2 regions of the Streptomyces thermocarboxydus genome follow, and region 2 is predicted to be linked to the other one. Evidence: predicted binding sites of a transcription regulator. Region 2 holds the regulator's gene; the other holds the start of a gene.
The links. Region 2 encodes HrcA, which represses chaperone genes, less so after heat shock. Its sites were predicted from a motif close to TTNGCACTCNGNNNNNCNGAGTGCNAA; they were not measured.
Positions count from the first base shown of each region.

Region 1: groL (chaperonin GroEL) is a predicted target of HrcA. The motif match lies at 10,735-10,761, and genes of this name have one in related genera.

Region 1 covers NZ_CP058273.1:3,171,400-3,186,979, forward strand. Annotated here, with positions in the region: gene AY578_RS14480 (HD domain-containing protein) at 14-676, shown strand; gene AY578_RS14485 (GNAT family N-acetyltransferase) at 711-1,769, shown strand; gene AY578_RS14490 (DUF4031 domain-containing protein) at 1,751-2,041, opposite strand; gene AY578_RS14495 (DUF8819 family protein) at 2,038-2,427, opposite strand; gene AY578_RS14500 (MurR/RpiR family transcriptional regulator) at 2,484-3,419, shown strand; gene murQ (N-acetylmuramic acid 6-phosphate etherase) at 3,506-4,441, shown strand; gene AY578_RS14510 (hypothetical protein) at 4,481-5,110, opposite strand; gene AY578_RS14515 (hypothetical protein) at 5,246-5,815, shown strand; gene AY578_RS14520 (MFS transporter) at 5,929-7,410, opposite strand; gene AY578_RS14525 (NADH:flavin oxidoreductase) at 7,600-8,727, opposite strand; gene groL (chaperonin GroEL) at 8,948-10,570, opposite strand; gene AY578_RS14535 (cold-shock protein) at 10,926-11,129, opposite strand; gene AY578_RS14540 (ubiquitin-like small modifier protein 1) at 11,560-11,835, opposite strand; gene thrC (threonine synthase) at 11,950-13,239, opposite strand; SAM riboswitch class I at 13,257-13,404, opposite strand; gene AY578_RS14550 (glucosyl-3-phosphoglycerate synthase) at 13,541-14,509, shown strand; gene AY578_RS14555 (alpha,alpha-trehalose-phosphate synthase (UDP-forming)) at 14,655-15,580, shown strand, end outside.
Region 2 covers NZ_CP058273.1:2,279,822-2,295,401, reverse strand. Annotated here, with positions in the region: gene AY578_RS10660 (AMP-dependent synthetase/ligase) at 1-306, shown strand, start outside; gene AY578_RS10655 (NADP-dependent oxidoreductase) at 414-1,358, shown strand; gene AY578_RS10650 (ATP-binding SpoIIE family protein phosphatase) at 1,583-3,661, shown strand; gene hemW (radical SAM family heme chaperone HemW) at 3,714-4,946, shown strand; gene AY578_RS10640 (DUF3097 domain-containing protein) at 5,149-5,955, opposite strand; gene AY578_RS10635 (MBL fold metallo-hydrolase) at 5,990-6,718, opposite strand; gene hrcA (heat-inducible transcriptional repressor HrcA) at 6,881-7,897, shown strand; gene dnaJ (molecular chaperone DnaJ) at 7,898-9,037, shown strand; gene AY578_RS10620 (nitronate monooxygenase) at 9,172-10,245, shown strand; gene AY578_RS10615 (16S rRNA (uracil(1498)-N(3))-methyltransferase) at 10,242-10,982, shown strand; gene AY578_RS10610 (hypothetical protein) at 11,095-11,637, shown strand; gene AY578_RS10605 (S41 family peptidase) at 11,683-14,889, shown strand; gene AY578_RS10600 (histidine triad nucleotide-binding protein) at 15,004-15,357, shown strand; gene AY578_RS10595 (ribonuclease Z) at 15,364-15,580, shown strand, end outside.

The sequences.
Region 1 (15,580 bases), 890 kb from region 2:
GAAGAATGACGGCATGGCCGACACCCAAGACCTCCGCACCCGTTTCGTCCGTGCCCTCGAAGGGGCCCGGGGTTCCTCGGAGGGGCCCGACCCCCTGCCGTACGCGGAGAATCTGATCGCCCGCTGGCAGGAGCCGCAGCGGCGGTACCACACGCTCGATCACCTCACCGCGGTCCTCGACCGCGTCGACGAGCTCGCGGAGCACGCCGACGACCCCGACGTCGTACGGCTCGCCGCGTGGTTCCACGACGCCGTGTATCTGCCGGACCGGTCCGAGAACGAGGAGCGGTCCGCGCGGCTCGCCGAGCGCGCGCTGCCGGAGGCCGGGGTGTCCGCGGAGAAGACCGAGGAGGTCGCCCGGCTGGTGCGGCTCACCGTGACGCACGACCCCGCCGACGCCGACCGCGACGGACAGGTGCTGTGCGACGCCGACCTCTCGATCCTCGCCGCCGCGCCGTCGGCGTACGCCGCCTACGCCGCCGCCGTCCGCGAGGAGTACCACTTCGTCCCGAACGACGCCTTCCGCGAGGGCCGCGCCGACGTCCTGCGCCAACTCCTCGGCCTGCGGCGCCTGTTCCGCACCCCGTACGGCCAGGAGCACTGGGAGGCCACCGCCCGCCACAACCTGCGCGGCGAGCTGGAAATGCTGTCGACCCCGCCCCCGCCCTCCGCCTAACCTCCCCGTCATGCATGCATCCGGAGCGGAACAGGTGGAGGCGGCCGTCGCGCACAGCGTGGCGGTTCTGGGGGCGGTCACCGACCGCGACTGGACGGGGGTCCGGGCGGGACGGCTGGAGTGGAGCTGCCGGGAGACGGCGGCGCATGTCGCGAGTGATCTGATCGCGTACGCGGGGCAGCTCGCGGGACGGGCGCAGAACGCCTACGTTCCCTTCGAGATCACGCTCGACGGAACCGACGACGGCCTGGAACCCGCAGACAACCCCGGCCTCCTCCACGTCATCACCACCACCGGCGCCCTCCTCGCCGCCGCCGTCCGCACCACCCCCCGCTCCGTGCGCGCCTTCCACCCCTACCCCTTCCGGCACGCAGGCCGCGAGGGCTTCGCCGCGATGGGCGTCGCCGAGGTGCTGCTGCACACGCACGACATGGCCGAGGGGCTGGGCATCGCCTACGAACCGCCCGCCGAGCTCTGCGAGTTCGTGCTGACGCGGATCTTCCCGCGCGTGAAGCCGGGCCCCGCGCCCTGGCCGACGCTGCTGTGGGCCACCGGCCGCGGCGAATTGGAGGGGCGGGAGCCGGTCAGCAGCTGGCGCTGGTGCAACAACCCCGTCCTGCGCTCCGAGCGGCTCGACCTGGAGGGCGCCACCCCCGCGGTCGCCGCGAGTCTGGCCCTCGCGGGGGACGGCGGCTTCACCTGGGCGGGCGGCGCCCCCGCCGACGGCACGCGTGTGGGCGCCGGCATCGGGGTCAAGCAGTACGAGGAGGGCGCGTACCACCCCGAGTGGGGCACGTACGTGCTGGTCCGCCGGGAGGACGACCGCGCGGTGGGCGCGATGGGCTTCCACAGCGCGCCCGTCGACGGACGGGTCGAGATCGGCTACGACCTCGTCGTGGAGGCCCGCGGGAACGGCTACGCGACCGAGGCCCTGCGCACCCTGTCGGCGTGGGCGCTCGCACAGGACACCGTGCACACCGTGGTGGCCGTCGTCGACGAGACCAACGTGCCGTCGCAGAAGGTCGTCACCCGCGCCGGGTTCACCGAGGTGTCCCGGCACGAGAACCAGATCACCTACGAGCTGCGCGCCTGATCCGAGGCCCGCCCCGTCCGCTTGCGCCGCCGCAGTCCCGCCCCGTGCAGCAGCCGCACCACCTCGCGGCTGCTGACCTCCACCGCGCCCGCGCGCACCGCGTCCGCGTACCGGTGCTCCGGGATGTCGTAGTGGTCGCGTTCGAAGGCGCGGCGGGGCACGCCCAGGCCTGCGGCGAAGAGGTGCAGCTCGGCGTAGGAGACGTCGCTCACCAGGTGGGACCAGAGGCGGCCGTGGCCCGGCCAGGTGGGCGGGTCGATGTACACCGTCACGAGGCGCCCGTCTCGCCGAGTCCGCCGACCGCCGCGACCTTCACGCCCGCCTTGTGGCACACCCAGTGCGGGTCGGGGCCCAGCTCCGGCTCGATCTCCAGCGCGTGCGGGTCGCCGCTGCCGCACACCGGGCACAGCGGCCAGCGTCCGTACCGCTCGAGCAGGGCGTCCTGCACGTCCTGCGCGACAAGACCGGCCAGGAAGCCGGCGCCCTCCGGCCACTGCTCGACCCACCAGCGGCGGTGCGACACGGAGTCCTCCACCAGTGACACCACGTCCGCCTCGGCGACCCCGCGCGCCATCAGGTCGGCCAGCACGAGGGCGCGCGCCGCGTGCAACGCTTGTTCCAGGGGCGGAGTGGGGCCGGGTTCACGCTGGGGGTCCATGTCCCCATTGTGCGCACTCTTGACCAGGAGCCCGCGACGAAAATATCTTTCATTTCGTGACCAATGACGTGAAGGAAATTTTCGGGAGCGCCGGCGCCTCACCCGCTCCGCCCGCGCCCGCCGCCCTCGCGGCCAAGGTGCGCACGCTCGCCCCGTCGATGACGCGCTCCATGCAGCGCGTCGCCGAGGCCGTCGCCGACGACCCGGCCGGCTGCGCGGCGCTCACGGTCACCGGCCTCGCCGAGCTGACCGGCACCAGCGAGGCCACCGTCGTCCGCACGGCCCGCCTGCTCGGCTACCCGGGCTACCGCGACCTGCGGCTCGCCCTGGCCGGGCTCGCCGCCCAGCAGCAGTCCGGGCGCGCTCCCGCGATCACCACCGACATCGCCGTGGACGACCCCATCGCCGACGTCGTCGCCAAGCTCGCCTACGACGAGCAGCAGACCCTCGCCGACACGGCCGCCGGACTGGACACCGTCCAGCTCGCCGCCGCCGTGACCGCCCTCGCGGGCGCCCGCCGCACCGATGTGTACGGCGTCGGCGCGTCGGGGCTGGTCGCCCAGGATCTCACCCAGAAACTGCTGCGCATAGGCCTGATGGCGCACGCCCACAGCGACCCGCACCTCGCGGTGACCAACGCCGTGCAGCTGCGCTCCGGGGACGTGGCGATCGCCATCACCCACTCCGGCACCACCGGCGACGTCATCGAGCCGCTCCGGGTGGCCTTCGAGCGGGGCGCCACGACGGTCGCGGTCACCGGCCGCCCCGACAGCCCCGTCACGCAGTACGCCGACCACGTCCTCACCACCTCCACGGCCCGCGAGAGCGAGCTGCGCCCGGCCGCGATGTCCTCCCGTACGGGTCAACTGCTCGTCGTGGACTGCCTGTTCGTGGGCGTCGCCCAGCGCACCTACGACGCCGCCGCGCCCGCCCTCTCGGCGTCGTACGAGGCGCTGGCGCACCGGCACCGGGCGACCCGCAAGGGCCCGTGAGGGCGGACCCCGCCGCGCACGAGCCGCGTGCGCGCCCCCGCCGTACCCCTTCCGAGCCGCCGGCCCCGACCGAAAGAACCCCGCCCATGACCTCCGCCTCCCGCGACCGTGATCTGCGCTCCCAGCTCGAGACCCTGACCACCGAGGCGTTCCGGCCGGAGCTGGCGGACGTCGACCGGCTGCCCACGCCCGAGATCGCTCGCCTGATGAACGCCGAGGACGCCTCGGTCGCGGGCGCCGTCGCCGAGCAGGTGCCGGCGATCGCCGCCGCGATCGACGCCGTCGCGGAGCGGATGGCGCGGGGCGGGCGGCTGATCTACGCGGGCGCGGGCACGGCGGGGCGGCTGGGCGTGCTGGACGCCTCCGAGTGCCCGCCGACCTTCAACACCGACCCGTCGCGGGTCGTCGGCCTGATCGCGGGCGGCCCCCGGGCCATGGTGAGCCCGGTCGAGGGCGCCGAGGACTCCCCCGAGCTGGCCGAGTCCGACCTCGCCGCGCTCGGCCTCACCCCCGACGACACGGTGGTCGGCATCTCCGCCTCGGGGCGCACCCCGTACGCGGTCGGCGCCGTCACGTACGCCCGGAAGCGCGGGGCGCTCACCCTGGGGCTGTCGTGCAACCGGGACAGCGCGCTCGCGGCGGCGGCCGAGCACGGCATCGAGGTGGTCGTGGGCCCGGAGTTCCTCACCGGCTCCACCCGCCTGAAGGCCGGCACGGCGCAGAAGCTCGTGCTGAACATGATCTCGACGATCACGATGATCCGGCTCGGCAAGACGTACGGGAACCTGATGGTCGACGTACGCGCCTCCAACGAGAAGCTGCGCGCCCGCTCCCGCCGGATCGTCGCCCAGGTCACGGGCGCGGACGACGACGCGGTGGAGCGCGCCCTGGCCGCCACGGACGGCGAAGTGAAGAACGCGATCCTGGTCCTGCTGGCCGGCGTGGACGGCCCGACGGCGGCCCGCCTCCTCGCCGAGGCCGACGGCCATCTGCGGGCGGCGCTGTCCCGCACGGGCGGGTGAGGGGCGGGCCCCCGATGAGAGGTGGGCCCCGGTGAGGGCCTAACCCCGGCGTCGCAGCCCCGCGTACACCGTGGTGCCGAGGACGAGCGCGGTCAGGCCGACGGTGGCGGCGAGGGTGATCCGTCGGCTGTCCTCCTGCTCCGGGCCGTCCGGCATCCGCGGGTCGAGGAGATCCAGCGGATCCTTGACGATCGTGACCCGGTCGCCCGCCTTCGCCTGCCCGAAGCAGTTCTCCTGCTGGGAGACCCGGTGGACGCGCCGCTCGCCGTTCAGCTCCCGGAGCGTGCAGAACATGCTCGGTCCCCGTCGGCGCTCCTCGTCGACGACCTGGACGACCACGGCGTCCACCGGCTCGCCCACCGCCCCCATGTACCCCTCGTACACGGCGGGAGACGCGAACATCATCAGGGCGAAACCCCCGAAGGAGACCGTGACCGCCGCGCCTGCACGGTGCCAGGCGCCGCCCACGAGGCACGCCGCGACGGCGACGGCCGCCAGGCCGACGACGACCCCCAGCCACGTGACCCACGCGGCGACGGCGGCACCCAGGAGCAGCCCGGCCGTCACCCCGAAGGCCCACAGCAGGGAGGTGCCGACCTCGCGCCGCTCCCCCGCGGGCCGGACGTCCTCGGCGCCGTCCGGCACCGGTACCGCCCCGGTCCCCCTCATCTTTTCCCCCGCCCTTTCGACAGCCGTCCGTCCGACCAGGCATCGTAGGGCCTGGCCGTTCCGGCACCAGGGCCACCCTGGCCGCGCTTCGTGGTGCACGCTGGGAGCACCGGCCCCACCCACACGGAGACCACCATGAACCACGCACAGCTCACCGCCCTCGGCCGGGCGCTGCGTGTGCTCGGTGAGCACGGCGAGGCGCTCTCCGCCGACACCCCGGACGCCAAGCTGCACGAGGTGCGCAACGACCTGCGGCGGGCGCTCGACCTGCTGGAGGACACCGTGACCACGGCGCCGCCCACCACGCGCTGCGCCGAGCACCCCACCGGGCCGGTCGACGAGAGCGCCCCGGACCTGTGCCTGCTCTGCGAGACGCGGCGCCGCGCCGCCCGCCGCGCCGAGTTCAACGGTCCGGCCCCGCAGGCCCGCCCCGCCGGTCCCGCCCCCTCCCGCTACGGGGTACGCGGCGACCGCCCGCAACCGCAGCAGCGCTGGCTGCCGGAGATGTGGAACGGCCAGGCGTGGCAGCTCTGCGGCACCCCCCGCCGTGACCGCCGCGAGGCGGAACTCTTCGTCAAGGCCCAACTCCGTTCCGCGCGCCCGGCGATGGCCTACCGGGTCGTCCACGAGTTCACCGACTACGAGGTCCTGCGGGTGTGGGGCAACCCCGTCCACGTCGACATCGAGCCGATGGGGAACCTCTGAGGGGCCTCCCTCGCCGACAGCAGAACGGCGGCCACCGTCCCGAGGGCATCGGGACGGTGGCCGCCGGTTTCGTCCGGGCGCGGGTGAGCACTCCGCCCACCCGCCCGCAGGTGTCACGCCTTCGCCGGCTCCGCCGTCCCGTCCGCGCCCTCGGTGACGAGGGACTCCGCCCCGGCGGCGCCCCGCTGCTTCGGGATGAACGCCGCCACCACGAAGCCGAGCAGCGCCGCGCCCGCGCCGAGGGCGAGGACCGTGCGGAACGCGTCCTCGGACGGCAGCGCGTACGTGCCGAACCGCGTGGTCATCTGCGCCAGCACCACACCGGCGACCGCGCTCGCCACGGACGTGCCGATGGAGCGCATCAGCGTGTTGAGGCTGTTCGCGGCGCCCGTCTCGGAGGCGGGCACGGCGCCCATGATCAGGGTCGGCATGGCGCCGTAGCAGAAACCGATGCCGGCGCCGATGACGCAGGACGCCAGCACGAAGTGCCAGACCTCGCTCATCAGCGCGACGTTCAGCCCGTAGCCCGCGGCCACGATCAGCGCGCCGATCATCAGCGTCACCTTCGGCCCCCGCGCGCGAGTGACCAGCGCGGAGACCGGGGCCAGCGCCATCATCACCAGGCCGGACGGCGCCATGACCAGACCGGCGCTCAGCAGCGACTGGCCGAGACCGTAGCCGGTCTGCTCGGGCAGCTGCAGCACCTGCGGGATGACCAGCGACATGGAGAACATCGCGAAGCCGATCGCCACGGAGGCGAGGTTGGTGATCAGCACCTGGGGGCGGGCGGTGGTGCGCAGGTCCACCAGCGGGCGCTCGGTGCGCAGTTCGAAGAAGCCCCAGGCGAGCAGGACGACGACGGCCGCGGCGAACAGGCCGAGCGTGGTGCCGCTGGTCCAGCCCCAGTCGGCGCCCTTGGAGATCGCCAGCAACAGGGAGACCAGTCCGGCCGCCATGCCGGCCGCGCCCACCACGTCGAACCGTCCGCCGGTCCGCACCTTCGACTCGGGCACCAGCGCGAGGACCAGCACGAGCGCGACGGCGCCCAGCGCGGCGGAGGTCCAGAACAGCGCGTGCCAGTCGAAGTTGTCGGCGATCAGCGCGGCCAGCGGCAGGCCGAGCGCACCGCCGACGCCGAGCGAGGCGCTGATCATCGCGGTGGCGGAGCCGAGCCGCTCCGCGGGCAGCTCGTCGCGCAGGATGCTGATGCCCAGCGGGATGACGCCGGACGACAGCCCCTGGAGGGCGCGGCCCACGATCATCGGGGTGAGGCTGTCGCTGAGCCCGGCGACGACGGAGCCGACGACCAGCATGACCATGCTGAGCAGCAGCATGCGCCGCTTGCCGTACATGTCGCCGAGCCGGCCCATCACGGGCGTGGCGACGGCGGCGGCCAGCAGGGTGGCGGTGACGGCCCAGGCGGCGTCCGACGCCGAGGCGTTCAGATACTGCGGCAGCTGCCCCACGATCGGGATCACGAGCGTCTGCATCAGCGAGACGACGATCCCGCCGAGCGCCAGCACGGGCACTACGGCACCCGTTTTCGGCGGCGCGGCGGTGCCGGTCGTGACGGATTCTTCGGGTGCGTCGGACATGAGGGAGGTCTCCGGAAGAGTATGTCTCTGCTTGACTCAGGCAACTTTATGCTCCTTGATTGACGCAAGCAAATGAAAAGTGCGTGACGGTCGCATGACATGGAGCACGCAACACAAAGGCGCGGCACCCCTGACCAGGGGTGCCGCGCCTCGGTCCGCGGGCCGCGCCCGGACTCGGCTCAGCTCAGCTCAGCTCAGCGACGTGAGCGACGCCGCGTCGTACGACGTCAGCTCGTCGAAGCGGCCGGCCAGCACCTTCGCCGCCCACTCCGGGTCCTGGAGGACCGCGCGGCCCACCGCGACCATGTCGAACTCGTCCCGCTCCAGACGGTCGAGGAGGTCGTCGATCCCGCGCAGTTCGGCGCCCTCACCGAGGAACGCGCGGCCGAACTCGCCGTCCAGGCCCACCGATCCGACGGTGATCGCCGGACGGCCCGTCAGCTTGCGGGCCCAGCCGGCCAGGTTGAGGTCGGAGCCGTCGAACTCCGGGAGCCAGTAGCGGCGCGTGGACGCGTGGAAGGCGTCGACGCCGGCCGTGGCGAGCGGGGCGAGGATCGCCTCCAGCTCCTGCGGGGTCTCGGCGAGCCGGGCGCCGTAGTTGTCGGACTTCCACTGCGAGAAGCGGAAGACCACCGGGAAGCCGGGCGACACCGCCGAGCGCACGGCCTGCACGATCTCAACGGCGAACCGGGTACGGGCCACCGGGTCGCCGCCGTAGGCGTCGGTGCGGCGGTTGGTGCCCGCCCACAGGAACTGGTCGATGAGGTAGCCGTGGGCGCCGTGCAGCTCCACGCCGTCGAAGCCGATGCGCTCGGCGTCGGCCGCCGCCTTGGCGAACGCCGCCACGACGTCGTCGATGTCGGCCTGGGTCATGGCCTTGCCGCCCTCGGTGCCGTCCAGGCGCAGCCCCGACGGGCCGACCGCCGGCGCCTCCGGGAAGGGCGGCTTCCCCTGCTCGCGGACCGTGCCGACGTGCCACAGCTGCGGCATGATGCGGCCCCCGGCCTCGTGCACCGCCGCCGCGACCTTCGCCCAGCCGGCCAGCTGGTCCTCCCCGTGGAACCGGGGAATCCGGTCGCTCATACCGGCGGACGGGTGGTCGACGTACGTGCCCTCGGTGACGATCAGCCCGACCCCGGCGGCGGCCCGGCGCGCGTAGTACGACACGACGTCCTCCCCCGGCACGCCGCCCGGCGAGAACTGACGGGTCATGGGCGCCATGACGATGCGGTTGGGCACGGTCAGCCCGTTCAGGGCGACCGGCCGGGCCAGGATCTCGGCGGCACGTCCGGTGGTCTCGGAGGCGGCGACGGTCATCAGGAGGGCTCCTCGCGGATACTCGACGGTATGTGTACGTGCATGGAACGCACCCTTCGTCGAACCCGCGCGACGCGACGGTCATTCCCGTCCCTCCCCCGGCCGCACCTGTGACGCCGGTCACCCTGTGAGGCGTCCGGACACGCCGAAGGGCGGCACCCCCTGTGCGGGGAGTGCCGCCCTCCGGTCTTCGGACGGGTCCGAACCTGACGGGTCAGGCTCAGAAGTCCATGTCACCGCCCGGCATGCCGCCGCCGGCCGGGGCCGCGGCCTTCTCCGGCTTGTCGGCGATGACGGCCTCGGTGGTGAGGAACAGCGCGGCGATCGACGCGGCGTTCTGCAGCGCGGAGCGCGTCACCTTGGCCGGGTCGATGATGCCTTCCTTGACCAGGTCGACGTACTCGCCGGTCGCGGCGTTCAGGCCGTGGCCCGGGGTCAGGTTGCGCACCTTCTCCACCACGACACCGCCCTCGAGGCCGGCGTTCACGGCGATCTGCTTCAGCGGGGCCTCGAGCGCGAGCTTCACGGCCTGGGCGCCGGTCGCCTCGTCACCCTCGAGCTCCAGCTTCTCGAACACCTGGGAGGCCTGCAGCAGGGCCACGCCACCACCGGCGACGATGCCCTCCTCGACGGCCGCCTTGGCGTTGCGCACGGCGTCCTCGATGCGGTGCTTGCGCTCCTTGAGCTCCACCTCGGTGGCGGCGCCGGCCTTGATGACGGCCACACCGCCGGCGAGCTTCGCCAGGCGCTCCTGCAGCTTCTCGCGGTCGTAGTCCGAGTCGCTGTTCTCGATCTCGGCGCGGATCTGGTTCACGCGGCCCTGGACCTGGTCGGCGGAGCCGGCGCCGTCCACGATGGTGGTCTCGTCCTTGGTGATGACCACCTTGCGGGCCTTGCCCAGCAGGTCGAGGGTGGCGTTCTCCAGCTTGAGGCCGACCTCCTCGGAGATGACCTCGCCGCCCGTGAGGATGGCGATGTCGCCGAGCATGGCCTTGCGGCGGTCACCGAAGCCCGGGGCCTTGACGGCGACGGACTTGAAGGTGCCGCGGATCTTGTTGACGACCAGGGTCGACAGGGCCTCGCCCTCGACGTCCTCGGCGATGATCAGCAGCGGCTTGCCCGACTGCATGACCTTCTCCAGCAGCGGGAGCAGGTCCTTGACCGAGGAGATCTTGGAGTTGGCGATCAGGATGTACGGGTCGTCGAGGACGGCCTCCATACGCTCCATGTCGGTGGCGAAGTACGCCGAGATGTAGCCCTTGTCGAAGCGCATACCCTCGGTGAGCTCCAGCTCCAGACCGAAGGTCTGGGACTCCTCGACGGTGATGACGCCTTCCTTGCCGACCTTGTCCATGGCCTCGGCGATGAGCTCGCCGATCTGGACGTCGGCGGCGGAGATGGACGCCGTGGAAGCGATCTGCTCCTTGGTCTCCACGTCCTTCGCCTGCTCCAGCAGGGCGGCGGAGACCGCCTCGACGGCCTTCTCGATACCGCGCTTCAGGGCCATCGGGTTGGCGCCGGCGGCGACGTTGCGCAGGCCCTCCTTGACCAGGGCCTGGGCGAGAACGGTCGCCGTGGTCGTACCGTCACCGGCGACGTCGTCCGTCTTCTTGGCGACTTCCTTGACCAGCTCGGCGCCGATCTTCTCGTACGGGTCCTCGAGCTCGATCTCCTTGGCGATGGAGACACCATCGTTGGTGATCGTGGGGGCGCCCCACTTCTTCTCGAGGACGACGTTGCGGCCCTTGGGGCCGAGCGTCACCTTCACGGCGTCCGCGAGCTGGTTCATGCCGCGCTCGAGGCCGCGCCGCGCCTCCTCGTCGAACGCGATGATCTTGGCCATGTGAAGTGGTCCCTCCAGGACTGGGGGTGATTCCTTCGGACCGCGCCCGCGCCCGCGACGGACGGCTCGCCGGCCGGGTGGTTCCTTGCCCCACCTGACCTGGCGGGCCTCACCGACCCGGTCCTTCGTTGTCACTCTCACCTTCAGAGTGCTAACGCCAATGATTAGCACTCGACCCCCGAGAGTGCAAGGCGCTTCGGCGGCGCGTAGGCGTGCGCGCCAGATGTACCAAGGGGTTGCGCCCCCACTCAGCCGCGGGCGAACACGCCGGGTCCGGGCACGACGAAGGGCCCGCACCCCGGGGGGTGCGGGCCCTGTCGCCGGCAGAAGATGTCGCGTGCGGCTGGTAGCGCGTTCAGGCGGTGACGCGAACCATGTCGGCCTGCGGGCCCTTCTGACCCTGCGAGATCTCGAATTCGACCCGCTGGCCCTCTTCAAGGGTGCGGTAGCCGTCCATCTGGATGGCGCTGTAGTGGACGAAAACATCCGCACCACCGTCGACCGCGATGAAGCCGTACCCCTTCTCCGCGTTGAACCACTTGACGGTGCCCTGAGCCATGCCTAACTCCCCTATTACTGGCCCTTGCACAGATCCACACTTCGCGGACCCGGGTCAGACCTCACCCCCCAACGGTTGGGGGCGTGCGCCGGAACGCGTCGACCGCGGCTGAATGTATCTGTCCAACTGCCGTCTGCAACAGGTCAATCGGACGAGAAATCTGGACGCCACCGGTCCGGAATGTGGCAAGAATTCGCCAGAATTCAGGGCAAGTCGGGCCGGGCAAAGGTGACAAAAGCCGCGAAAGGAGCCCGCACTTTGGCTACATCCAGTCGGGTCTGCGGCAGGAATTCAGGGTTCCCGATCTTCGGATCGGGAGCGCGTTCCCCAACTCTACCGCGCTCAACCCCATGGAATTGCCCCCTCCGCATCTCTCACGGAGGGGGCAATGCCATAAACGCTCGGTAACGGTCATTACCGAAGGTAATGATCAGCCTCCGGCGACCGCCGGAATGATCGAGACGCCGGCGCCCTCGGGGGTGGCCGTCTCGAGCCCCTGCTCGAAGCGCACGTCGTCGTCGTTGACGTACACGTTCACGAACCGGCGCAGCTTGCCCTGGTCGTCCAGGACGCGGGCGGCGATGCCCGTGTGGTTCTTCTCCAGGTCCTGGATGACCTCGCCCAGGGTGGCCCCCTCGGCGACGACCTCGGCCTTGCCACCCGTGTAGGTGCGCAGGATGGTGGGGATGCGGACGGTAACGCTCACTTTTGAACCTCCGGTCGGATGACGTACTCAGGGGCGCGGGGCCGTGCTCGATGTGCGGCTACCGCCGCGTGGGCGCGAAGAACCCCCACTGGCCCGCGGACGGCAACGAAGCTGCTAGACGAGCCCAGCCTCACGGAACGACTCCAGACTGGGCCGGATCGTCGCCGTGAGCCCCGTCCCCGCCACCGCGTCCAGCGTCTTGAGCCCGTCCCCGGTGTTCAGCACCACGGTCGTGAGGGACGGATCCAGCAGCCCGTCCTCGATCAGCTTCTTCGTCACGCCGACCGTGACCCCGCCCGCGGTCTCCGCGAAGATCCCCTCCGTGCGCGCCAGCAGCTTGATCGCGTCGACCACCTGCGCGTCCGTGACGTCCTCCACGGCGCCGCCCGTGCGCCGGGCGATGTCCAGCACGTACGGCCCGTCCGCCGGGTTGCCGATCGCCAGCGACTTGGCGATGGTGTCCGGCTTCTGCGGGCGGACGACGTCGTGCCCCGCCTTGAAGGCGGTGGACACCGGCGAGCACCCCTCGGCCTGGGCGCCGAAGATCTTGTACGGCTTGTCCTCGACGAGCCCGAGCTTGATCAGCTCCTGCAGCCCCTTGTCGATCTTCGTGAGCTGCGAGCCGGAGGCGATCGGGACGACCAGCTGGTCGGGCAGGCGCCAGCCGAGCTGCTCGCAGATCTCGTACGCGAGGGTCTTGGAGCCCTCGGCGTAGTACGGCCGCAGGTTGACGTTGACGAAGCCCCAGCCCTCGCCGGCCGGGTCGCCGATCAGCTCGGAGCAGAAACGGTTCACGTCGTCGTAGTTGCCCTCGATGCCGACGAGCTCGCCGCCGTAGACGGCGGCCATGACGACCTTGCCCTGCTCCAGGTCGTGCGGGATGAACACGCAGGAGCGGAAGCCGGCCCGGGCGGCGGCGGCGCCGACCGCGCCGGCCAGGTTGCCGGTGGAGGAGCAGGACAGCGTGGTGAAGCCGAAGGCGCGCGCGGCCTCCAGGGCCTGGGCGACGACGCGGTCCTTGAAGGAGTGCGTGGGGTTGCCGGAGTCGTCCTTGACGTAGAGGCCGCCGGTGACGCCCAGCTCGCGGGCCAGGTTGTCGGCCTGGACGAGCTTGGTCCAGCCGGGGTTCAGGTTGGGCTTGGTCGCCACGTCCGCGGGGACGGGCAGCAGCGGCGCGTAGCGCCAGATGTTCGCAGGACCCGCCTCGATGCGCTTGCGGAGCTCTTCGGTGTCGTACCCGGAGAAGTCGTAGGCGATCTCCAGCGGGCCGAAACACTCCTCGCAGGCGAAGACGGGGCCGAGGGGCACACGGTGGCCGCACTCGCGGCAGGACAGCGCGGCGGCGGGACCCAGGTCTACGGAGTTCGCGGAGTCGGTGGTGCTTGCAACAGTCTGCACAGCCATGGAGGCGAGGCCCTTTCTCCTCATCTTCCTCACGACGCACTTCGCCGCGAGACGGATTTGGCACCTTCCCTAGCCGGGAGCCTCGCCACGTCCGCGTGACAGGAACCGACTGGAGGGTTGCCGGGGCTTCATCGGGCCGTATCCCTCTGCCCCTCTGGATGAGCGGTGTTCAGTTGTGCGCCGTGCGACCCCGGGATGCGGGGCCCGTCGGCGTTGTTCAAGACTGTAACCGAAGGCCCGGACGGCGGAGCGAGCCGTCCGAACCCCGAGATGGATCACCGGCCAGTGAGGAGCCCGGACCGTGCTGGAAGAAGTCGAGCGCTGGCTGATCGAGCGCTCCTGGTCGGTCGCCGACCGTCCCCTGCACCGGGTCCTGGCGGCGAAACGGGCCTCGGGACAGTCGGTGAGCGTGGTGCTGCCCGCGCTGGACGAGGAGGCCACCGTCGGGGAGATCGTCTCCGTCATCCGGCACGACCTGGTGCTCCAGGTGCCGCTGGTCGACGAGGTCGTGGTGATCGACTCCGGCTCGACCGACCGCACCTCCGAGGTGGCCGCGGCGGCGGGCGCGAGGGTGGTGCACCGGGACTCGATCCTGCCCCGGATACCGGCCGTGCCCGGCAAGGGCGAGGTGCTGTGGCGGTCCCTGCTGGTCACCCGCGGCGACATCGTGTGCTTCGTCGACGCCGACCTGAAGGACTTCTCCTCCGACTTCGTCACCGGCGTCGTCGGCCCGCTGCTCACCGACCCCGGCATCCAGCTCGTGAAGGCCATGTACGACCGGCCGATGACCCGGGCCGACGGGAGCACCACCGGCGCCGGCGCCGGACAGGGCGGCCGGGTCACGGAGCTGATGGCGCGCCCGCTGCTCAACATGCACTGGCCGCAGCTCGCCGGGTTCGTGCAGCCGCTGGGCGGCGAGTACGCGGCCCGCCGCAGTCTCCTGGAACAGCTCCCGTTCCCCGTCGGGTACGGCGTCGAGCTGGGCATGCTGGTCGACGCGCTGCACCTGGTGGGCCTGGACGCGCTGGCGCAGGTGGACGTGGGCGTGCGCAAGCACCGGCACCAGGACGGGCAGGCGCTGGGCCGGATGGCCGCCGCGATCTACCGCACCGCCCAGCTGCGGCTGGCCCGCGCACATCTGCTGCGGCCCTCGCTGACCCAGTTCGAGCGCACCGGGGACGCCTTCGAGCCGCGCACGTACTCGGTGGACACCGAGGAGCGGCCGCCGATGACGGACATCGCGGAGTACCACGCGCGCCGGGTGGCGTGACCCTGCCGGGCCGCCCCGTGCCCCCGGGGTGGCCCGACCCCGCCGGCCGGCCCGGTGCGGCCGGGTGGCCTGACCTCGTCCACGCCCGGCCGGTGTGACGCACCGGCACGTTTGAGGCCCGGGGGGCCGGGCTAGGTTGAGGCGTATGGCTTCAAGCTTCGGTGCAGCTCAGGTGCTGGTCGCCTCCAACCGGGGGCCCGTGTCGTACGCGGTCGCGGACGACGGTTCGCTGAGGAGCAAGCGGGGCGGCGGAGGACTGGTCTCCGGCCTCTCGGCCATCGGCTCCGGATCGGGCTCGCTGTGGGTGTGCTCGGCACTGTCCGACGGCGACCGCGAGGCCGTGCGGCGCGGCGTCGCGGTGGACGGCGTGCGGATGCTGGACATCCCGGCCGACGTGCACGCGGACGCCTACAACGGCATCGCGAACTCGGTGCTGTGGTTCGTCCACCACATGCTGTACCAGACTCCGCTGGAGCCGGTGTTCGACGCCGAGTTCCGCCGCCAGTGGGCGTCGTACGAGACGTACAACCGCGCGTTCGCCGAGGCGCTGGCCGAGGAGGCCGCCGAGGGCGCGGCCGTGCTGGTGCAGGACTACCACCTGACCCTGGTCCCCGGCATGCTCCGCGAGCTGCGCCCCGACCTGCGCATCGGGCACTTCTCGCACACGCCGTGGGCGCCTCCCGAGTACTTCGCGCTGCTGCCCGACGACATCGCGCGGCAGGTGCTGCGCGGCATGCTCGGCGCCGACCGGCTCGGCTTCCTCACCCGCCGCTGGGCGGACGCGTTCACCACGTGCTGCGAGCGGTTCGCGGGCGGGCTCGGCGACACCCGCATCGGGGTGCACGGCCTGGGCGCCGACGCGGACTTCCTGCGCGCCCGCTCGCACGAGGCGGACGTGGACGAGCGGATGGCAGCCCTGCGGGAGGAGATCGGCGAGGGCCGCCAGGCCATCGTCCGGGTCGACCGCACCGAGCTGTCCAAGAACATCGTGCGCGGCCTGCTGGCGTACCGGCGGCTGCTCGACGACCGGCCCGAGTGGCGCGAGCGCGTGGTGCACGTCGCCTTCGCCTA
Region 2 (15,580 bases):
ACCGCCCTCATCGCCCTCGACGAGCCGTCCATCACCGCCTGGGCGGCCGAGAACGGCATGGAGGGCAAGTCCTACGCGGACATCGTCGCCGCCCCGGCCACGGTCGAGATGGTCGACGGGTACGTCAAGCAGCTCAACGAGGGTCTGCAGCGCTGGCAGACCATCAAGAAGTTCCGCCTGCTGCCGCGCGACCTGGACGTGGAGCACGGCGAGATCACCCCGAGCCTGAAGCTCAAGCGCCCGGTGGTGGAGCGCGAGTACAAGCACCTCATCGAGGAGATGTACGAGGGCACGATCGAGAAGTGACGGACCGTCGGCCGGGAGGGCGCACGCCTTCCCGGCCGACGCGGTCCTTCCGCTTTTTGCCGCCGGTTTTGGGAATCGATCGCGGGCCGGCGCGGTTGCCTCTCGCCATGAAGGCAATCGGATCAACGACGTTCGGCGGTCCCGACGTTCTGCGGGAGCTGGAGCTCCCCACCCCCGAGGCCGGACCCGGCGAGGTCCGCATCCGGGTGCACGCCGCGGCCGTGAACCCCACCGACGCCCTGTTCCGCGCCGGCGCCTACGCCACCCGCATGACGGACGTCCCGGGCCCGTACCTGCCCGGCATGGACGCGGCCGGCGTGATCGACCAGCTCGGCCCCGGCGCCGACGGCCGGCTGAGCGTGGGACAACGGGTCGTCGCGCTCGTGATGCCCACCCGCCCGCAGGGCGGCGCCTACGCCGAACAGATCGTCGTGCCCGCGGAGTCCGTCGTCCCCGCACCCGCCGGGACGGACCACGCCGAGGCGTCCACCCTCCTGATGAACGCCGCCACCGCCCGGCTGGCCCTCGACACCCTCGCGCTGCCGCGGGGCGCCACCGTCGCCGTGACCGGCGCGGCGGGCGCCGTCGGCGGTTACGCGATCGAACTCGCCAAGGCCGACGGCCTGACCGTCGTCGCCGACGCCGCCCCGCACGACCGCGACCTGGTGCGCGGCTTCGGTGCCGACCACGTCGTCGACCGGGGCAAGGACGTCGCCACGCGCGTCCGCGAGCTCGTGCCCGACGGCGTGGCCGGGCTGGTGGACGGCTCCGACCAGCGCGAGGAGGCCGTCCCCGCGGTCGCGGACGGCGGCACCCTCGTCGCCCTGCGCGGCTGGCAGGGCCCCGCCGAAGGCGGCGTCACGGTGGCCCCGGTCTTCGTGGCGGGCGTCCGCGGCGACACGGCCCTGCTGGACGCCCTGCGGCTCCAGGCCGAGCAGGGCGTGCTGTCCCTGCGCGTCGCCAAGGTGCTGCCCGCCTCCGACGCGGCCGAGGCGCACCGCCTGCTGGCGGCTGGCGGTCTGCGCGGGCGTCTGGTCCTCGACTTCTCCTGAGGCCCTGTCGTCCGGGCCCGCGCCGGGTGGCGCGGGCCCGGCACTTCTCGTTCCGCGATGACCGGAAACGAGCGGTCGCGGTGCCGCTGTTGACCGAACGGGTAGCACTGTTCCCCCGGCAGGCGGTCCACTTTCGTGACTCCGCGCTTATGGGCGGGTCCGTTCTGTCACCCTGTCGGCAAGCGATCGAGTTCTCTTCGTACGAACTGCCCGGGGAGCTGCCCATGCGGGCCATTCCGACCCAACGGGAGACCACCTCGTGCGCCTCCGACGTGCGGGGGTGCACGCGGGTGGAGGCGACGCTGTCCGGAAGCCCCCTCGCGCCGGGCTCCGCACGCGCGCTGCTGCGCAAGGCGCTCACGGAGTGGGCGCAGTCCACGGCGGTCGGCGCCGACCTCCTCACCGGCCGCGTCGGCGACGACGCCGCCCTGGTCGCCAGCGAGCTGGTCACCAACGCGGTCGTGCACGCCGGCACGGACGTCCACCTGACCTGCAGGCTGGAGGAGGGCACCGGAGCGCTCGTCGTCGAGGTCGCCGACCGGCACCCCTCCCGCGCGCCGCGCGACGACGCCGAGGAGGCGCCGGCGCACGACATCCCCGAGTACGGGCGCGGCCTGCGCCTGGTCGCCGCGCTCGCCGAGTCCTGGGGCGTCACCTACCGCGCCGGCAGCAAGACCGTGTGGGCGCGGCTGCCGACACGAGAGGAGGCGCCCGCCGACCCGCCCGCCGCGTACGCCGGGGAGCGCGCCCCCGCGCGTGACCTGCGAGCCGCCGCCGTGCTCTCCGGCGACCCGCTCGATCCCCTCGCCGCGCGCGGGCACACCGGACCCCGCGACGGCCCGCGTGAAGGCTCCCGGGACGCCTGGCGGGCCGCCTCCTACGGCGACGACTGGCTGGCCCGCCGCCCCGGACGCGACGCCGCCTGGCTGGGCCGGGGCGCGCTGTCCTTCCTCGCCGAGGCGTCCGACCTGCTCGCCGGGCAGCTGGACGAGGACCTGGTCGCCTCCCTCACCGGCCAGCTGATCGTGCCCCGGCTCGCCGACTGGTGCGCGGTGTGGCTGGAGGACGAGGCCACCGCGCACGGCGGCCGGCCCGGCGCGGGTGGCCGCCTCGCCCGCGTCTGGCACGCCGGCGAGCATCTGGTGGAGGAGCTGAGCCGGGCCCTCGAACGCACACCGCCGCCCCAGTCCGACGACCCGCTGGGCACGGGGCCGGTGCGGTATCCGTGGCCGGGGGCCGGTGTGGTGGAGGGCGGGGACGTCGACGGGCCGGCGTCCGCCGCGTCCGGGTACCTCGACGGGCCGCCGTCCGGTGACGCCGAAGGGCCCGCCCTCGAGCCGCCCGGGGCCGCGCTCGCCTACCGGCTCGTCGCCGGGGGACGCCCGCTCGGCACCCTGGTGATCGGGCGCGGCGGCATCGACCGCTTTCCCGACGAGATCACCGGGCTCGTGGAGGACCTGGGGCGGCGGGTCGCGCTCGCCATCGGGGCGGCCCGGCAGTACGCCCGCCAGGCCACCATCAGCGCCGTGCTCCAGCGTGGCCTGCTGCCCGGCGCCGTCGCCGAGATCCCCGGCGTGCGCAGCGCCCTCGTCCACGAACCGTGCGACAAGGGCGGCCCCAGCGGCGACTTCTACGACCTCTTCCCGGCCGGTCACGGACGCTGGTGCTTCGCCGTCGGCGACGTCCAGGGCAAGGGCCCCGAGGCGGCCGTCGTCATCGGCCTGGTCCGCCCCTGGCTGCGGCTGCTCGCCCGCGAGGGCTACCGCGTCGCCGACGTCCTCGACCGGCTGAACCAGCTCCTCCTCGACGACGCCACGGAGGCGGCGGACGCGGCGGCCCGCGCGCTGGTGGCGGCCGGGGCACGCCCCACCGCCCCCGGCGACGGCCCCCAGACCCGTTTCCTGTCCCTCCTCTACGGCGAGCTGGTGCCCTTCGAGGGCGGCGTCCGCTGCACCCTCGCCTCCGCCGGCCACCCCCTGCCCCTCCTCCTCGACCCCGAGGGCGCCGTACGGGCCGTCGCGCAGCCGCAGACGCTGCTGGGGGTCGTCGAGGACGCCGGGTACACCAGCGAGACCTTCGAGACGTACTCCGGCGACACCCTGCTCTGCGTCACCGACGGGGTCACCGAGCGGCGCTCCGGATCCCGCCAGTTCGACGACGGGGACGGGCTGGCCCGGGCGCTGGCGGGCTGCGCCGGGATGGAGGCCGGGGCGATAGCGGACCGGATCACCCGGCTCGTGCACGAGTTCGGGGCGAGGCCCCCGGCGGACGACATGGCCCTGCTGGTGCTGCAGGCCGAGTAAGGGCGTACACGGAGCGGAAGGGGATCGCGCGCGGTGCGGGACAATGGAGCACATGCCTTCCGCACTCCCCGACGGCGAGCCCGTCCCCGCCGACGGCGCGCTGCCCGCGTCCGCGCTCGCCGGGGCGGCCGACCGCCCCCTCGGGTTCTACCTGCACGTCCCGTACTGCGCGACCCGCTGCGGCTACTGCGACTTCAACACCTACACCGCGACCGAGCTGCGCGGCACCGGCGGCGTGCTCGCCTCCCGCGACAACTACGCCGAGACCCTCGTCGACGAGATCCGGCTGGCCCGCAAGGTGCTCGGCGACGACCCGCGGCCGGTGCGCACGGTGTTCGTCGGCGGAGGCACACCCACGCTGCTCGCCGCGGGCGACCTGGTGCGGATGCTGGGCGCGATCCGTGAGGAGTTCGGTCTGGCGCCGGACGCCGAGGTGACCACGGAGGCCAACCCGGAGTCCGTCGACCCCGCCTACCTCGCCGAGCTGCGGGCCGGCGGCTTCAACCGGATCTCCTTCGGCATGCAGAGTGCCCGGCAGCACGTGCTGAGGATTCTCGACCGCACGCACACCCCCGGCCGGCCCGAGGCGTGCGTCGCCGAGGCGCGGGCGGCCGGGTTCGACCACGTCAACCTGGATCTGATCTACGGCACGCCGGGGGAGTCGGACGACGACTGGCGCGCCTCGCTGGACGCGGCGATCGGGGCCGGCCCCGACCATGTCAGCGCGTACGCGCTGATCGTCGAGGAGGGCACGCAGCTGGCCCGGCGGATCCGGCGGGGAGAGGTGCCGATGACGGACGACGACGTCCACGCGGACCGGTACCTGATCGCCGAGGAGATGCTGTCGGGGGCGGGGTTCTCCTGGTACGAGGTGTCGAACTGGGCGACGTCGGAGGCGGGGCGTTGCCTGCACAACGAGCTGTACTGGCGGGGCGCGGACTGGTGGGGGGCCGGGCCCGGAGCCCACTCGCACGTCGGTGGGGTGCGGTGGTGGAACGTCAAGCACCCGGGGGCGTATGCGTCGGCGCTGGCGGAGGGGCGGTCGCCGGGGGCGGGGCGGGAGGTGTTGTCCTCGGAGGACCGGCGGGTCGAGCGGATCCTTCTGGAGCTGCGGCTCCGGGACGGGGTCCCGTTGGATCTCCTCCGGGAGGAGGGCCTCGCCGCTGCGCGGCGCGCGCTGTCTGACGGCCTGCTCCGTCCCGAGCCCTTCGCGGAGGGCCGCGCGGCCCTCACCCTGCGGGGGCGGCTGCTGGCGGACGCGGTGGTCCGCGACCTGGTCGACTGACCAAAGGGTTCTCGCCCCCGCCGCCCTTTCCCGTCCCGACCCGGGGCTCCGCCCCGGACCCCGCTCCTCAAACGCCGGAGGGGATGATGTCAGCCTGTCCGGCGTTTGAGGACGAGGCCCGTCAGGGCCGACAAGGGGGGTCTGGGGGCGCAGCCCCCAGGGTCGGGAAGGGAAAGGGCGGCGGGGGCGAGGAAACCGGTTCTTACGACGGGGCCGTCACGAAGTCGATCAGTTCCTCCACCCGGCCGAGGAGCTGGGGCTCGAGATCCTTGTACGAGTGGACGGAGTCCAGGATCCGTTTCCACGCCTCGCCCGTGTTCGAGACCCGCCACCCCAGCGCCCCGCACACCCCCGTCTTCCAGTCCACCCCCCGCGGCACCCGAGGCCACGCCTCGATCCCCACCGACGCCGGCTTCACGGCCTCCCAGATGTCGATGTACGGATGCCCCACCACCAGCGCGTGCTCGCTCGTCACCGCCTGCGCGATCCGCCACTCCTTCGTGCCGGGCACCAGGTGGTCCACCAGCACCCCCAGCCGCGCGTCGGGCCCGGGCGCGAAGGACTCGACGATCGACGGGAGGTCGTCCACACCCTCCAGGTACTCCACGACCACCCCCTCGATCCGCAGGTCGTCGCCCCACACCTTCTCGACCAGCTCGGCGTCGTGCCGGCCCTCGACGTAGATGCGCCCGGCGCGGGCGACCCGCGCCCGCGCGCCGGGGACGGCGACCGAGCCGGACGCCGTGCGGGTGGGACGCGAGGGGCCGGACGCGGGGCGGACCAGCGTCACCACGCGGCCCTCCAGCAGGAACCCCCGCGGCTCCAGCGGGAACACCCGGTGCTTGCCGAAGCGGTCCTCCAGGGTCACCGTGCCCGCCTCGCAGCGGATCACCGCGCCGCAGAACCCGGTGCCGGGCTCCTCCACCACGAGGCCCGGCTCGGCCGGCACCTCGGGGACGGACTGCGGCTTCTTCCACGGAGGGGTCAGATCGGCGGAGTACTGGCGCATTCTGCCGACGATACGAGCAACACCGGCACGATGATCACTCCGACACGCCGAACCGGGCCGCCAGCGTGTCCCGTTGGGCCCGTACGAACGCCGCGTCGACCACCGCGCCATGGCCGGGGACGTACACCGCGTCCTCGCCGCCCAGCCGCAGCAGCCGGTCCAGGGCGTCCGGCCAGCGGGACGGGACGGCGTCCGGGCCCGCCTGCGGCTCGTCCGACTCCTCCACCAGGTCGCCGCAGAAGACCACCTCCGGGTCGCCGGCCACCAGCACCACCAGGTCGTACGCCGTGTGGCCGGGGCCGATGTCCGCCAGCAGCGCCTGCCGGCCTCCGCCGAGGTCCAGCGTCCACTCGCCGGACACCGCGTGCCGGGGCGGGACCAGCGCCGCCACCGCCTCGTCGGCCTCCGCCGGGTCCAGCCCCCAGCGCACCGCGTCCGCCCGTAGCTCGTCCCGTCCGCGTCCGGCGAGCGCCACGTCCAGGCCGACCGCTCCGTACACCTCCGCGTCCGCGAACGCGGGGGCACCGAGGACATGGTCGAAGTGGGGATGGGTGAGCGCGAGATGCGTCACACGGCGGCCGGTCAGCTCCCGCGCCTCGCTCCGCAACCGCGCGCCCTCGGCGAGGGAGGAGCCCGCGTCGACGGCCAGGACGGCGTCCGCGCCCACCACGAGCCCCGCGGTGCAGTCCCACCCCGGCAGCCGGCGCCGCCCGACCCCCGGCGCCAGTTGCTCCCATCCCGACTCTTCCCAAGTCACGGTCATGACCGGGACGCTAGCGGGGACGACGCCACCCGGCACCGCGGCACGGACCGGCCTTGCCGACGCCGTGCCCCCCGGCCGTACACTGGGCCGGGGAAGTCTGGCACTCGCGTGCGAAGAGTGCCAGAGTCGTTACCGGGCGGAAGCCAGCTGGAGGTGTGCGCGATGCTCAGTGAACGCAGGCTCCAGGTGTTGCGCGCGATCGTCCAGGACTATGTGGGCACCGAGGAGCCCGTCGGGTCGAAGGCCCTCACCGAGCGGCACAACCTCGGCGTCTCCCCGGCCACCGTGCGCAACGACATGGCGGCCCTGGAGGAGGAGGGTTTCATCGCCCAGCCGCACACCAGCGCCGGGCGCATCCCCACCGACAAGGGCTACCGGCTGTTCGTCGACAAGCTGGCCGGCGTCAAGCCGATGAGCCCGCCCGAGCGGCGGGCCATCCAGAACTTCCTCGAGGGCGCCGTCGACCTCGACGACGTCGTGGCCCGCACGGTGCGGCTGCTCGCGCAGCTCACCCGGCAGGTCGCCGTGGTGCAGTACCCCTCGCTGACCCGTTCGACGGTGCGGCACGTGGAGCTGCTGTCCCTCGCCCCGGCGCGGCTGATGCTGGTGCTGATCACCGACACCGGCCGGGTCGAGCAGCGCATGGTCGACTGCCCGGCGCCGTTCGGCGAGGCGTCCCTGGCCGACCTGCGGGCGCGGCTCAACAGCCGGGTCGCGGGCCGCCGGTTCACCGATGTGCCGAGTCTGGTGGAGGACCTCCCGGAGGCGTTCGAGGCCGACGACCGCGGTACGGTCTCCACGGTGCTCTCCACTCTCCTGGAGACGCTCGTCGAGGAGAACGAGGAGCGGCTGATGATCGGCGGTACCGCCAACCTCACCCGCTTCGGCCACGACTTCCCCCTCACGATCCGGCCCGTCCTGGAGGCGCTCGAGGAGCAGGTCGTGCTCCTCAAGCTGCTCGGCGAGGCGAAGGATCCGGGTGTGACCGTACGAATCGGTCACGAGAACGCCCACGAAGGACTCAACTCCACGTCCGTCGTGTCGGTCGGCTACGGTTCGGGCGGCGAGGCTGTCGCCAAGCTCGGCGTGGTCGGACCGACCCGCATGGACTACCCCGGAACGATGGGAGCGGTACGCGCAGTGGCACGGTACGTCGGACAGATCCTGGCGGAGTCATAGGTGGCCACGGACTACTACGCCGTACTCGGCGTACGCCGCGACGCGTCGCAGGAAGAGATCAAGAAGGCCTTCCGGCGGCTCGCCCGCGAGCTGCATCCGGACGTCAATCCGGATCCGAAGACCCAGGAGCGGTTCAAGGAGATCAACGCCGCCTACGAGGTGCTGTCGGACCCGCAGAAGAAGCAGGTCTACGACCTCGGCGGCGACCCGCTCTCGCAGTCCGGCGGCGCCGGCGGCGCGGGCGGCTTCGGGGCCGGGGGCTTCGGCAACTTCTCCGACATCATGGACGCGTTCTTCGGCACGGCGTCGCAGCGCGGACCGCGCTCGCGCACCCGCCGCGGCCAGGACGCGATGATCCGGATCGAGGTGGAGCTGGACGAGGCCGCCTTCGGCACGACCAAGGACATCCAGGTCGACACGGCCGTCGTCTGCAACACCTGCAACGGCGAGGGCGCGGCCCCGGGCACGTCCGCCCAGACCTGCGACATGTGCCGCGGCCGCGGTGAGGTCTCGCAGGTCACCCGGTCCTTCCTGGGCCAGGTCATGACCTCGCGCCCCTGCCCGCAGTGCCAGGGCTTCGGCACGGTCGTGCCCACGCCCTGCCCGGAGTGCGCGGGCGACGGCCGGGTCCGCTCCCGCCGCACGCTCACGGTCAAGATCCCGGCCGGCGTCGACAACGGCACGCGGATCCAGCTGGCGGGCGAGGGCGAGGTCGGCCCCGGCGGCGGTCCCGCCGGCGACCTGTACGTGGAGATCCACGAGCTGCCCCACCCGACGTTCCAGCGGCGCGGGGACGACCTGCACTGCACGGTCACCATCCCGATGACCGCGGCGGCGCTCGGCACCAAGGTGCCGCTGGAGACGCTGGACGGCATGGAGGAGGTCGACATCCGGCCCGGCACCCAGTCCGGCCAGTCGATCCCGCTGCACGGCCGCGGCGTCACGCACCTGCGCGGCGGCGGCCGGGGCGACCTCATCGTGCACGTCGAGGTGCAGACCCCGACCAAGCTGGACCCGGAGCAGGAGCGGCTGCTCCGCGAGCTGGCCAAGCTGCGCGGCGAGGAACGGCCCACGGGGCAGTTCCAGCCGGGGCAGCAGGGGCTGTTCTCACGGCTGAAGGACGCGTTCAACGGGCGCTGAGCGGCCGTTCGACGGGCGCTGACCCCGCCTCTCGCCGGTGGCCGTCGGTGTGGCAGGCGGCCCGGCGAAAAGTGGCTTATGCCAAGGGGAAGGGCCGGTTCGGAGTTGGTCGGGGGACGTGACAACATGCGGTCATGTCCTCCGTACTGACCGATCTCTTCCCGCACCCGATCGTGCAGGCGCCCATGGCGGGCGGCGTGTCGGTGCCGCAGCTCGCCGCCGCCGTGTCCGACGCGGGCGGGCTCGGTTTCCTGGCCGCCGGGTACAAGACCGCGGACGGGATGTACCAGGAGATCAAGCAGCTGCGGGGACTCACCTCCCGCCCCTTCGGCGTCAACCTCTTCCTGCCCCAGCCCGAGACGGCCGACCCCGCCGCCGTCGACGTCTACGCCCACCAGCTGGCCGGCGAGGCCTCCTGGTACGAGACCGAGCTGGGCGACCCCGAGAGCGGCCGCGACGACGGCTACGACGCCAAGCTCGCCGTGCTGCTCGACAACCCCGTGCCGGTCGTGTCGTTCCACTTCGGCGTCCCGGCCCGTGAGGTGATCGACTCGCTGCACCGCGTCGGCACCCTCACCTTCGTCACCGCGACGACCGCCGAGGAGGCCCGCGCCGTGGAACGGGCCGGCGCCGACGTGGTGATCGCCCAGGGCGTCGAGGCCGGAGGCCACCAGGGCACCCACCGGGACCTCCCCGAGACGGACGGCGGGGGCATCGGACTGCTGTCCCTGGTCGCCCAGGTCCGCGAGTCCGTCGGCATCCCGATCGTCGCCGCCGGGGGCATCATGCGCGGCGCTCAGATCGCCGCCGTCCTCGCGGCCGGCGCGAGCGCGGCCCAGCTGGGCACGGCCTTCGTCGCCGCCCACGAGTCCGGCGCGCACGCCCTGCACAAGCAGGCCCTCACGAACCCCCTCTTCGCCCGCACCGAGCTGACCCGCGCCTTCAGCGGCCGCCCGGCGCGCGCCCTGGTCAACCGCTTCGTCCGCGAGCACGGCCCGTACGCGCCCGCCGCCTACCCGGAGGTCCACCACCTCACCGCGCCGCTGCGGAAGGCCGCCGCCAAGGCGGGGGACGCGCAGGGACTGGCGCTGTGGGCGGGGCAGGGCCACCGGATGGCCCGTGAACTGCCCGCCGGGCAGCTGGTGGAGGTCCTGGTCGCCGAACTGGCCTCCGCCCGGACGGCGTTGTCGGCGGGAGGTGCCCGATGACCGCGCCCGTCTTCGTCGTCGACGACTTCGACACCGGCGGTACCGGCCGCTACGTCCTCGGCGGACCCGAGGGCCGGCACGCCGTCGCCGTGAAGCGGCTGCGGGCCGGCGAGGAGGTCGTCCTCACCGACGGCGCCGGCCGCTCGGCCGCCGGCGAGGTGGAGGGCGCCGAGGGCAAGGACCGGCTGATCGTCCGGCTCGGCGAGGTCGTCGAGGAGCCGGCGGAGACGCCCCTGCTGACCGTCGTGCAGGCGCTGCCCAAGGGCGACCGGGGCGAGCTGGCCGTGGAGACCATGACCGAGGTCGGCGTCGACGCGATCGTGCCGTGGGCGGCGTCGCGGTGCATCACGCAGTGGAAGGGGGAGCGGGGCGCCAAGTCCCTCGCCAAGTGGCGGGCCACCGCCCGGGAGGCGGGCAAGCAGTCGCGCCGGGTGCGGTTCCCGGAGGTCGCGGACGCGGCGACGAGCAAGGGGGTTGCCTCGGTTCTCGCCGAAGCGGAGTTCGCGGCGGTGCTGCACGAAAGCGGGACCGAGCCGCTGGCTTCGGCTCCCTTGCCCAGCACCGGGGACATCGTGCTGGTCGTCGGGCCCGAAGGCGGGGTGTCCCCCGAGGAGCTGGCGCTCTTCGAGAGCGTGGGGGCCCGGGCGTACCGCCTCGGGAAGAGCGTGCTGCGGACGTCCACGGCGGGTACGGCTGCTGCGGCGCTGCTGTTGGGGCGGACCGGGCGCTGGTCCTGAGGCCACGGGGCTCGCCCCGGACCCCGCTCCCCGAACGCCGGAGGGGCTTTTGGGGAGCGCGTGGCCCAATGCGCCCTACCGCCGCGCGAGCGGCGATGGCACGCTGCCCTTCATGGGGGCGATGACAAGGTTCCCGCGGGGAACACGGGCGCGGCGGCTCGTACTTGCCGTCGTGTTCGCCGTGGCCGCGGCCGCCGGCGCGACCGCCTGCGAGGGCGGCAGCCTCAGTTCCGCCGCCGTGGCGATCACCACCGACGGGACCGTGACCAAGGAACTCAACCGGCAGAAGGACAAGGTCCGCTGGCTCACCTGCACCGCGTCCTTCGGGGACCGGGACCGGTCGGCGTCGCCGGCGTCGGAGGCGACCGCCGCCTCCGTCGACTGCGAGGGCGAGACCGAGGGCGGCAAGGAGATCACCGTCACCGGACGGGTCACCCACGCCGTCAACAACGCCTGCGTCCGCGGGGACATCACCGCGAAGGTGGACGGCCGGCAGGTGTTCCGCGTCGAGGGACTGGGCGACTGCGACTCCAAGAGCCCGCCCCGCGTGGGCGAACCGACGCAGCGGGGACCGCGGCCCACCGTCACGGTGACCGTCACCACGACCGTGTGGTGCGACCAGTACCCGAACTGTCGCCCCGTCGAGGGCAAGTGATCGGAACCCCTGGCCGGACCGCACGCGCGCCCATAGGGTGATCGGGTGACACAGCCTGCATCGGTCGCATCCAGCGCATACCTCCGTTTCCCGCACCTGCACGGCGAGTTGGTCGCCTTCACCGCCGAGGACGACGTGTGGCTCGCCCCGCTCGACGGCGGCCGCGCCTGGCGGGTCAGCGCGGACAACGTGCCGGTGAACCACCCACGGATCTCCCCGGACGGCGCCACCGTCGCCTGGACCTCCACCCGCGACGGCGCCCCCGAGGTGCACGTCGCCCCCGTCGACGGCGGACCCGCCCGCCGGCTCACCCACTGGGGCAGCATGAGGACCCAGGTCCGCGGCTGGACCGCGGACGGCAGGGTCCTCGCGCTGACCACGCACGGCCAGGCCAGTCTGCGCCGCACCTGGGCGCGCGCCGTGCCGCTCGACGGCGGACCCGCCGAGACCCTGCCGTACGGGCCGGTCGGTGACGTCGCCGCGGGGCCGCACACGGTGCTGCTGTCCGCGACGATGGGCCGCGAGGCCGCCGCCTGGAAGCGGTACCGGGGCGGCACCGCGGGCAAGCTGTGGATCGACCGGGAGGGCGACGGGGAGTTCGTCCGGCTGCACGAGGACCTCGACGGGAACATCGAGTACCCGCTGTGGGTGAGTGACAGGATCGCGTTCCTCTCCGACCACGAGGGCACGGGCGCGCTGTACTCCTCCCTCGCCGACGGCTCCGACCTGCGCCGGCACACGCCGTTGGACCACTTCTACGCCCGCCACGCGGCCACCGACGGCACCCGTGTCGTCTGGTCCAGCGCGGGCGAGCTGTGGATCCTCGACGACCTCGACACCGCCGAGCCGCGCCGGCTCGACGTACGGCTCGGCGGCCAGCGCGTCGACCTGCAGCCGTTCCCGGTGAACGCGGCCCGCTGGTTCGGCTCCGCGTCCCCCGACCACACCGCGCGCGGCAGCGCCGTCTGCGTACGCGGCACCATCCACTGGGTCACCCACCGCTCCGGCCCCGCCCGCGCCCTCGCCGCCACCCCGGGCGTCCGCGCCCGGCGCCCGCGCACCTTCCGCGCGGACGGCGAGGAATGGGTGGTGTGGGTGACGGACGCCGAGGGCGACGACGCCCTGGAGTTCGCCCCCGCCACCGGACCGGCGCCCGGCGCCACCCCGCGCCGCCTGGCCGCCGGACAGCTCGGCCGGGTCGTGGAGCTGGCGATGGCGCCCGACGGCAGCCGCGCCGCGATCGCCTCGCACGACGGCCGCCTCCTGCTCGTCGAGCGGGAGACCGGCGAGGTCCGCGAGGTCGACCGCAGCGAGGACGGCGACGTCTCCGGGCTGGTCTTCTCACCCGACTCCAGCTGGCTCGCCTGGTCCCACCCCGGCCCGCGCCCGCTCAGCCAGATCAAGCTCGCCCACACCACCGACCTGTCGGTCACCGAGGCGACCCCGCTGCGCTTCCAGGACTACGCGCCCGCCTTCACCCTCGACGGCAAGCACCTCGCGTTCCTGTCCACCCGCTCCTTCGACCCGGTCTACGACGAGCACGTCTTCGACCTGGCCTTCGTCGAGGGCGTACGGCCCTACCTGATCACGCTGGCGGCGGCCACGCCGTCGCCGTTCGGGCCGCAGCGGCACGGGCGGCCCTTCGAGACCCCCGACCGGGACGAGACCCCCGACAGCGAGGGCACCCCCACCACCCGTATCGACCTCGACGGGCTCGCCGACCGCATCGTGCCGTTCCCGGTCGAGGCCGCCCGCTACAGCAACCTGCGCGCCGCCAAGGACGGCGTGCTGTGGCTGCGCCACCCGGTGCGCGGCGTGCTCGGCGCGTCCCGGGCCACGCCCGACGACCCGGACCCCAAGACCGACCTGGAGCGCTACGACCTCGCCCAGCAGCGCATCGAGCACCTCGCCGTGGACGCCGACCACTTCGAGGTCAGCGGCGACGGCAAGCGGGTCCTGCTGTGGACCGACGGGCGGCTCAAGGTCGTGCCCAGCGACCGGCGCGCCTCCTCCGACGACGACAGCGACAGCAACATCACCGTCGACCTGGCGCGGGTGCGGCAGTTCGTCGACCCGTCCGCCGAGTGGCGGCAGATGTTCGACGAGAACGGCCGCATCATGCGGGACAACTTCTGGCGTCCCGACATGAGCGGTGTCGACTGGGACGGGGTGCTGGGCCGCTACCGGCCCGTCCTGGACCGGCTCGCCACCCACGACGACCTGGTGGACCTGCTGTGGGAGGTGCACGGCGAACTCGGCACCTCGCACGCCTACGTCACCCCCCGCGGCGGCTACGGCGGCGGCCCCCGACAGGGACTCCTCGGCGCGGACATCTCCCGGCACGAGGACGGCAGCTGGCGCGTGGACCGCATCCTGCCCGCCGAGACCTCCGACCCGGAGGCCCGCTCCCCGCTCGCCGCGCCCGGCGTCGCGATCCGCCCCGGCGACGCGATCGTCGCCGTCGCGGGACAGCCCGTCGACCCCGTCACCGGCCCCGCGCCGCTGCTGGTGGGGACGGCCGGCAAGCCCGTCGAGCTGACCGTGTCGCCGGCCGGCGGGGGTGAGCCGCGGCACGCCGTCGTCGTCCCGCTCGCCGACGAGGAGCCGCTGCGTTACCACGCCTGGGTCGCCGACCGGCGGGCGTACGTCCTGGAGAAGTCCGGCGGCCGGCTCGGCTACATCCACGTCCCCGACATGCAGGCGCCCGGCTGGGCGCAGATCCACCGCGACCTGCGGGTGGAGGTGCTGCGCGAGGGTCTGGTCGTGGACGTGCGGGAGAACCGCGGCGGGCACACCTCGCAGCTCGTGGTGGAGAAGCTGGCCCGGCGGATCGTCGGCTGGGACCTGCCGCGCGGCATGCGCGCCGAGAGCTACCCGCGCGACGCGCCCCGGGGACCCGTCGTCGCCGTCGCCAACGAGTTCTCCGGCTCCGACGGCGACATCGTCAACGCGGCGATCAAGGCGCTCGGCATCGGCCCCGTCGTCGGCACCCGCACCTGGGGCGGGGTCATCGGCATCGACAGCCGCTACCGGCTGGTCGACGGCACGCTCGTCACCCAGCCCAAGTACGCCTTCTGGCTGGAAGGCTACGGCTGGGACGTCGAGAACCACGGCGTCGACCCGGACGTCGAGGTCGTCCAGCGCCCCCAGGACTACGCGGCCGGCCGCGACGTCCAGCTCGACGAGGCGGTGCGGCTGGCGCTGGAGGCGCTGGAGTCGGCCCCGGCGAAGACGCCGCCGCGGCTGCCGTGACCGCGCGCGGTGGGGGTGTCTCCGGGGCCCTGAAGGCACTGGGGGAGGACGACGGCCCGCGGCGGGATCGGTAGCATGCCTGGGTAGTGGAGATCGCCGGGCCGAGGAGGGCGTATGGCAGGGGAACCCCAGGACGACTGTCTGTTCTGCAAGATCGTCGCGGGCACCATCCCGGCGACGATCGTGCGGGAGACGGACACGACCGTCGCGTTCCGTGACATCAACCCCCAGGCGCCCACCCATGTCCTGGTGATCCCGAAGGCGCATCACCGGGACGCCGCGGCGCTCGCCGCCGCGGCGCCCGAGCTCGCCGCGGACGTGCTGCGCGAGACGCAGGCCGTCGCGGACCAGGAGAAGCTGGAGAGCTACCGCATCGTGTTCAACACGGGCAGCGGCGCCGGCCAGACCGTGTGGCACGCGCACGCCCATGTCCTGGGCGGACGCGGTCTCGAGTGGCCCCCCGGCTAGGCCGCGTTGTCCGTCCGTGAACTGGTGGTGCTCGGCACCGCCAGCCAGGTCCCGACCCGGCACCGCAACCACAACGGCTACCTGCTGCGCTGGGACGGCGAGGGCTTCCTCTTCGACCCCGGTGAGGGCACCCAGCGGCAGATGCTGCGCGCCGGGGTCGCCGCGCACGACATCAACCGGATCTGCGTCACCCATTTCCACGGCGACCATTCGCTGGGGCTCG